DNA from 2 places in the Cobetia amphilecti genome. Region 2 is predicted to be linked to the other one. Evidence: riboswitches for the same ligand, from Rfam matches in the RefSeq annotation. Region 2 holds a riboswitch; the other holds the start of a gene.
What was found. Region 2 has a riboswitch for thiamine pyrophosphate ahead of R1T44_RS07840 (ABC transporter ATP-binding protein). Riboswitches for the same ligand answer to the same signal wherever they lie in the genome.
Positions count from the first base shown of each region.

Region 1: it holds a riboswitch for thiamine pyrophosphate, as region 2 does, so the genes downstream of both, tenA (thiaminase II) here and R1T44_RS07840 (ABC transporter ATP-binding protein) in region 2, are expected to answer to the same signal.

Region 1 is NZ_CP136695.1:3,453,991-3,457,387, forward strand. It holds gene R1T44_RS14745 (TIGR04283 family arsenosugar biosynthesis glycosyltransferase) at 248-958, shown strand; gene R1T44_RS14750 (TIGR04282 family arsenosugar biosynthesis glycosyltransferase) at 951-1,676, shown strand; TPP riboswitch at 1,830-1,956, shown strand; gene tenA (thiaminase II) at 2,103-2,762, shown strand; TPP riboswitch at 2,923-3,063, shown strand; gene thiC (phosphomethylpyrimidine synthase ThiC) at 3,190-3,397, shown strand, end outside.
Region 2 is NZ_CP136695.1:1,819,963-1,823,359, forward strand. It holds gene R1T44_RS07835 (ABC transporter permease) at 105-872, opposite strand; gene R1T44_RS07840 (ABC transporter ATP-binding protein) at 869-1,621, opposite strand; TPP riboswitch at 1,680-1,793, opposite strand; gene R1T44_RS07845 (phosphotransferase family protein) at 1,958-2,923, shown strand; gene R1T44_RS07850 (potassium/proton antiporter) at 3,061-3,397, shown strand, end outside.

The DNA of each region.
Region 1 (3,397 bases), 1.6 Mb from region 2:
ATTGTGTGGCCATGGAGCGACACTGGGTCGACGCCAAGCGTTTAATGAACGATGACGCGTTGAGAGAGCGTCTCTCGCTCGTGCATCCAGCCTACGAACTCCTGCGTATGATCCAACGAATACGCCATCGTCGGAGCCTGCCGCCATGAACCAGCAGCCACCCCCAGCATCACGGACGTCCGCCAGCCGGGACTCCCTGCCGAGCATATGCACGCACCTGACGCGCGCTCCCTGGCTGAGCATCGTGATGCCGGTGCATGACGAGGCAGCCGGCATCGTGCAAACCCTGATTGCCCTGAGTCGCCTGCGCGCGGGCGGGGACTGTGAAGTGATCGTGGTGGATGGTGGCTCGACGGATGGCACCCCCTCACTGGCCCGACCGCTGTGTGATGCCGTGCTGAACAGTGAGCCGGGCCGGGCACGCCAGATGAATGCCGGAGCCGCGCGTGCACGCGGAGAATGGCTGCTGTTTCTGCATGCCGATACCGACTTGCCCGACAATGCGCTGGCATTGCTCAAGGAGGCCGTCACGACGCATCGCCGCAGCGACTGGGGCCGCTTCGATGTCAGCATCAAGGGCGAGTCGCCGTGGTTACCGATGATCGCCGCCATGATGAATCTGCGCTCGCGGCTGACCAGCATCAGCACGGGCGACCAGACCCAGTTCGTGCAGCGCTCGACCTTCGAGGCCATCGGCGGCTTTGCCGACATGCCACTGATGGAAGATATCTGGCTGAGTGCCCAGCTCAAGCATCTGACCCCGCCAATGAACCTGACGGCGCGTGTCACGACCAGCGGTCGACGCTGGGAGACCCACGGCGTCTGGCGCACCATCGTCAAGATGTGGGGACTGCGGCTGGCGGCCTGGTGTGGCATCTCCCCTGCACGCCTGGCACGCCTTTACGGCTATCGCGCCGCGGCGCAAGCCTGTGAGCAGCGCGGCATGCCCCATGCGTGACGCGCCGTTGCCTACCTTGCCCACAGCTGATGCCGCGTCAGAGGTGCGCCCGACTCTCATCATCTTCGGTCGCCTGCCCATCGCCGGCCACTGCAAGACACGCCTGATCCCCGCACTCGGCCCCGAGGGCGCAGCTCGACTCTATGCGCGGATGCTGAGCCATATCGTTGACCACGCCTGCGCCGCGCGCCTCGGCAAGGTCGTGGTGATGCTGACGGCCTCTGCCGAGCCGTCGAGCCAGGCACCTGAACAGGCGGCTCTGCGGGTAGCGCTGGAAGCCAGGCTGCGAAGCGTTGTCGATGCCTCTGCCGACCTCACCTTCGAGGCGCAGCCGCAGGGGGAACTCGGTGAGCGAATGTCCCGGGCCATGGCCCGACATCTGCCCGAGGGGCCGGTATTGCTGATGGGCTCCGATCTGCCGGCGCTGGACAGCCAGCGGCTGCGCGAGGCAGCCCATAGACTGCGCACTCACGACGCGGTGCTTCAGCCCACCGACGATGGCGGCTATGGCTTGATCGGCCTCAAGGCGCCCTGCCCGCAAGCCTTCCTGCTACCCCGCTGGAGTCATGCCCATGTCTGCCGGGACACTCTGGAGCTGCTGGCCCGAGCCGGGAGAACGGCCGCTTGCCTGCCGACCAGCTGGGATGTCGATGAGCCGCGTGACCTTGCGCGACTGTCGCGCCACCTGCCGGCGCTCATGGCCGACCTTGCCGCTTGAGGCTCTTTATAAGCCCGCTTGAGACTCTTTATAAGCCCGTCTGAGGCTCTTTACACGTTCGGCATGCCTCCCAAAGTCGTATGCATTTTTGCTCACACTGCCCTTCTTCTGCGCCGCAGGGCTGTTACACTCGCTGCATCGTGACTCATATGTCACAGCTTGACGGGGTGCCGGTAAGACCGGCTGAGATGTCATGCGCAGGCAATGTCCTTGCGTGAATGACGATCCCGCCGAACCTGATCCGGCTAGTACCGGCGTAGGGATCAAGCGCGAAGCGATGCCACTCGATATCGTCACCACTTTCTCACGGTGACTGTCGGCACCTCCCCCGCTTTTCCCCTGCTCCTGTTCCGGTACTGGCCACGCTTGCGCCAGAGACCTGCCGCCCCATCACGGGTCGTCAGCACGCTCACCGAGGGATGCGTCATGCCTAGTTTCAACGACCTGTCCAGTGCCTGCGCCGAGGAATGGCGTGACTATCTCGAGCACGACTTCGTTCGCCAGCTGGGCGAAGGTCGTCTGCCGGAGGAGTCCTTCCGCCATTACCTGCAGCAGGACTACCTGTTCCTGATCCACTTCGCGCGCGCCTGGGCGCTGGCCGCCTACAAGAGCCGCACCCTCGCGGAGCTGCGTCAGGCCACGGCCAGTCTCGACACCATCCTCAATACCGAGCTCGATCTGCATATCGGCTACTGCAGCGAGTGGGGCATCAGCGAGGATGACCTGAGCGAGCTGCCGGAATCCCGCGCCACCCTGGCCTATACCCGTTACGTGCTCGATTGCGGCCAGCGCGGCGACCTGCTCGATCTGCACGTGGCGCTCGCGCCCTGCCTGATCGGCTACGGCGAGATCGCCGAGTGGCTGCTCGATCAGGACACCACCGAGATCGAGAACAATCCATACGCGGACTGGATCGCGATGTACTCCAGCGATGACTTCAAGGAAGCCGTCGAAGCCGAGCGTGAATGGCTGGATGCGCGGCTCTCGGAGGTCTCGGAGCGTCGATTGGGTGAACTGGTCGATGTCTTCCGGGACGCCACGCGACTCGAGATCGACTTCTGGCAGATGGGCCTCGATCGCGCTTGAGTCATCACAGACTGACGTCCCGGCGCTCGCCATGAACCGCTCGGGATGACGCCATCCTCCATGGATGGCACGACCGACAGGCCAACAGAGCCTGGATGCGAGAATGCTCCCCGTGGCAAGCCTGACGCTTCGGGCAACACACTCTCGCATTGAAATCTGAACACGCTTGACGGGGTGCCGGTGGAACCGGCTGAGATCCTGCATGCATGCTTCGCCGCCCTGACGCGCGAGCTTGCCAGCAAGGGGTCCCGTGGAACCTGAACCGGTTAGGACCGGCGTAGGAATCAAGCTGATGGCCAGCCGCTGCGCGCGGCCGCCTCGCTCCCGGGCCACCTGTTGGCAAGGAGTCGGCGACGACCATCCTCTCCCTGCGCACGGTCTTCCCATGATGACGTCAGCCGTGACGTCGCCCTTTGAGGAGACCTGCATGAGCACTGCCCCGACGACACAAGACCCGCAAGCCACCAACGCCGCCGAGTCACCGCTCGCCTCGCAGCCTGATGCTGCCCCCAAGGCACGCGCGCGTGCCGGTCGCAAGGATGGCAGCCGCCATCTCGCCAGCGAAGCACAGGTCGACGCCGCCGCCATCGCACCGCTGAGCGGCTCGCGCAAGATCTATATCGAAGGCTCCCGCC
Region 2 (3,397 bases):
GTGGGCGGCAGTCGTCAGGCTCATGCAATTTGTGTCGAGCGTCGTTGCGTCTTTCGGTTACGCGATCTTGCGGTCTTGCGGTAGTTGCTCGAAGCCCAGGCGTGTCAGCTCAGACGTGTCAGCCGGTCGCGGTGCCAGGGCATCAGGGCGCGCAGCAGCGCATCCAGCGAGAAATAGAGCAGCAGGGAGAAGGCGACCAGCACCAGCAGGGCGGCGAACATCAGGTCGATCTCCATGCGCGCGTTGGCGTTGAGCATCAGATAGCCCAGCCCCTGACTGGCACCGGCCCATTCCCCGATGACGGCGCCGATGGGGGCGGCGGTCGCGGCCATTCGAATGCCGGAGGCCAGTGCCGGCAGCGCGGCGGGCAGCTGGATGTGGATCAGTCGGCGCCATGGGCTGGCACCCAGGGTATGGGCAAGATCCAGCCAGCCCTGCTGGGTCTGGCGCAGGCCGTCGTAGCCGGTGGAGGCGACCGGGAAGTAGATGATCAGTGTCGCCATCACCACCTTGGACAGCATGTCATAGCCGAGCCACAGCACCAGCAGCGGCGCGATCGCGAACAGCGGTATCACCTGGCTGATCAGCAGCATCGGCAGCAGCGTGCGGCGCAGGCGGGGAATGAAGGCCAGCGCCAGCGCGGTGGCAAGGCCGAGCAGAATGCCCAGCACCAGCCCGGCCAGTATCTCGCTGATGGTGACGCCAGCGTGATGGGCCAGCAGCGGCGCCTTCTCGATCAAGACCTCGAGCACGGCCTGCGGCGTGGGCAGAATGTAGGGCGGTACGGCGGTGACGGCAATGATCAGCTGCCACAGCCCCAGCAGGAGCAGCGCGCTTATGACGAGGTGACGCATGGCGTGCAGACGTTTCATGCGGCCTCCTCGCTATCACGCAGGCGGGCGATCAGTTGTGCCTGCGCCGGTGGCAGGGCCGGGTCATCCAGTGGCACCGGGCGTGCGGCGCCAAGCCCCGGCAGGCGTTCCAGCTCGGCGCCGTGGCCCGGGAGGCTCGACGGGCGCAGCACCAGCAGCTGATCGGCGAGGCGCAATGCCTCCAGCGGGTCATGGGTCACCATCAGGACGGTGCGGCCCTTGAGCAGGCGGCTGGCCAGATCATGCAGCTCCAGACGGGTGATGGCATCCACCGCCGAGAACGGCTCGTCCATCATCACGACCGGCGCCTGCTGGTAGAGTGTGCGGGCGAGGGCGACGCGCTGGCGCTGACCGCCCGAGAGGGCGTCCGGCCAGGCCTGCTCACGGCCCTCAAGCCCGACCGCGGCCAGCAGTTCATGAGCAAGCTTGCGATTGCGCGGCCGCCGGCGCAGGTCATCGCCCAGCCACAGGTTGTCGATGACGCGCCGCCACGGCAGCAGCAGGTCCTGCTGCGCCATCCAGGCCACGCGGTCGGTCAGCGGCTGACCGTCATCGGTGGCGAGGTCGAGCTGGTGGAGGTCTGACATCTCAAGGCCGGCCAGCAGGCGCAGCAGCGAACTCTTGCCGCAGCCGGAGCGCCCCAGCAGTGCCGTCCAGCTACCGGCTTCCAGACGCGCGGAAATATCGCGGAACAGCGTGTGGCCGGCGTAATCGATTCGTGCGTTGTTGAGGGTGAGTCCCAGCGACACAGGCAATTCCGTGGTCAGGCGGCGTGCCGGCAGGAGGAAGCAGGTGACGCGCCGTGCAGGGCACGCGTCGGGGATTCCCTCCGCCGGTATCAACCGGATCAGGTTCCAGGGGTTGTCGCGCGACGTATCGCTGCGGCTCTCAGCCCATCCTCGGGCACCCCCATCCAGGTCGACAGTGTAACGTCACTCTCTTGCCGGTGTCTTGTCCGACGCGGGTCAGGGGGCGGGTCCGGTGGGCAGGGCAGAGGTGGCGTGCGAAACGGACTATGCCGATGTGCCACGCCTTGGGTATGCTGAGCATTACTGTAACAAGACGTGTAGCCCAAGGAGATCATCATGCCCGACACACCGGATCTCTCGACCTGTTCCAGTTATCCCGTTCCCCCACGGCGGCCGAGCACGGCTGAGGCCGTGGGCGAGCCGCGTCCCGTGCCCAGGGGCTGGCCCGAGGAGTCACTGACCCGCCGGCTCTCGACCTATCTGGGTCAACCGCTCGAGCCGCTGGCGCTCGCCTGGCCGGATAGCGCCAACTGGCTATGGCGCCAGCGTGGCGGCACGCCCGGCCTCATCAAGCTGGCGCGCACCGGCCCAGACCATGACCCCTTCTGGCGCGCCATGCGCGGGGTCTTCGGCGCCGATCGCTGGGCGACGCCGGAGGGCCTGACGCGACTAGCGGGCGCCTTGCCCGCGCGTCTGCCGATTCCGCCACTGCCCCTGACCTTTCTGGGGCGTCTCGATGGCGCGCCCATCTGGCACCTGCCGTGGTCCAGCGGGCAGCCGAGCGATCTCAGCATCACCTTCTGTGAGCTGCTGGGCGACCAGCTTGGTCGCCTGCATCAGGACACGGTGTCCGGCTTCGGCCAGCCGCTGGCGCAGCCGATGCCGCTATTGCACTGGAATACCCGCGTCACGCGCTTTCTTGCCCATCACCCGCGTCGCGCGGAGCTTGGCACGCTGCTCAAGCGCACCTTCCCGGCACCGACTCGCGCGGTGTGGTGTCTGCCGGACATGCGCGCCGATCAATACCTGTGCGCCGCCACAGGCTGGGTATGGAGCGATTGGGAAGCGCTGGTGTGGGCGCCGATCGAGTTCGACTGGGCGCTGGTGGAGTTGCTGCTGGAAACGCCGGAGCAGCGTCAGGCCTTCATGAAGGGCTATTCGCGCCATGGGCGCATGATCGATCTCGACGGCCAGCGCGAGCTGTGCCGTGCGCTGTTGTGGGCGATGGAGGCCTTCGGTCCGCGGCCCTATGCTGAGCTTGCGGCAGCCCCAGCCTGGGTCTCGCCGCGTAGCCTGGCGTGAAATCCGCGTGCTGCACGCTGCAAGTACATGAAAGGTGTGAAATTTCTCTGCAGCCCCATCGCTGACATGGAATACTGTGGGTGAGTCGTCATGGACGTCACTCGAGATCTGATGTAGGGCTTGGCGGGGGAGCACTCGTGGTAGAGAACCTGAATTATTATTTCTTGCTGGCAGGCACGCTGATCGCCTTGAGCGTGTTGGCCAGCCGCGTCTCGGCGCGTCTTGGCATGCCGCTGCTACTGCTGTTCCTCGGCCTTGGCATGCTGGCGGGTGAAGATGGCGTACTGGGCATCCAGTTCGACGACGCCTCATCCGCTTACATGATCGGTAACCTGGCGCTGGCGCTCATCCTGCTCGATGGCGGCCTGCGCACGCGGCTGTCCACGTTTCGTGCCGGCCTGAAACCGGCACTGGTGCTGGCCACCGTCGGGGTCTTCATGACCAGCGGTCTGGTGGGCCTTCTGGCCATGTGGC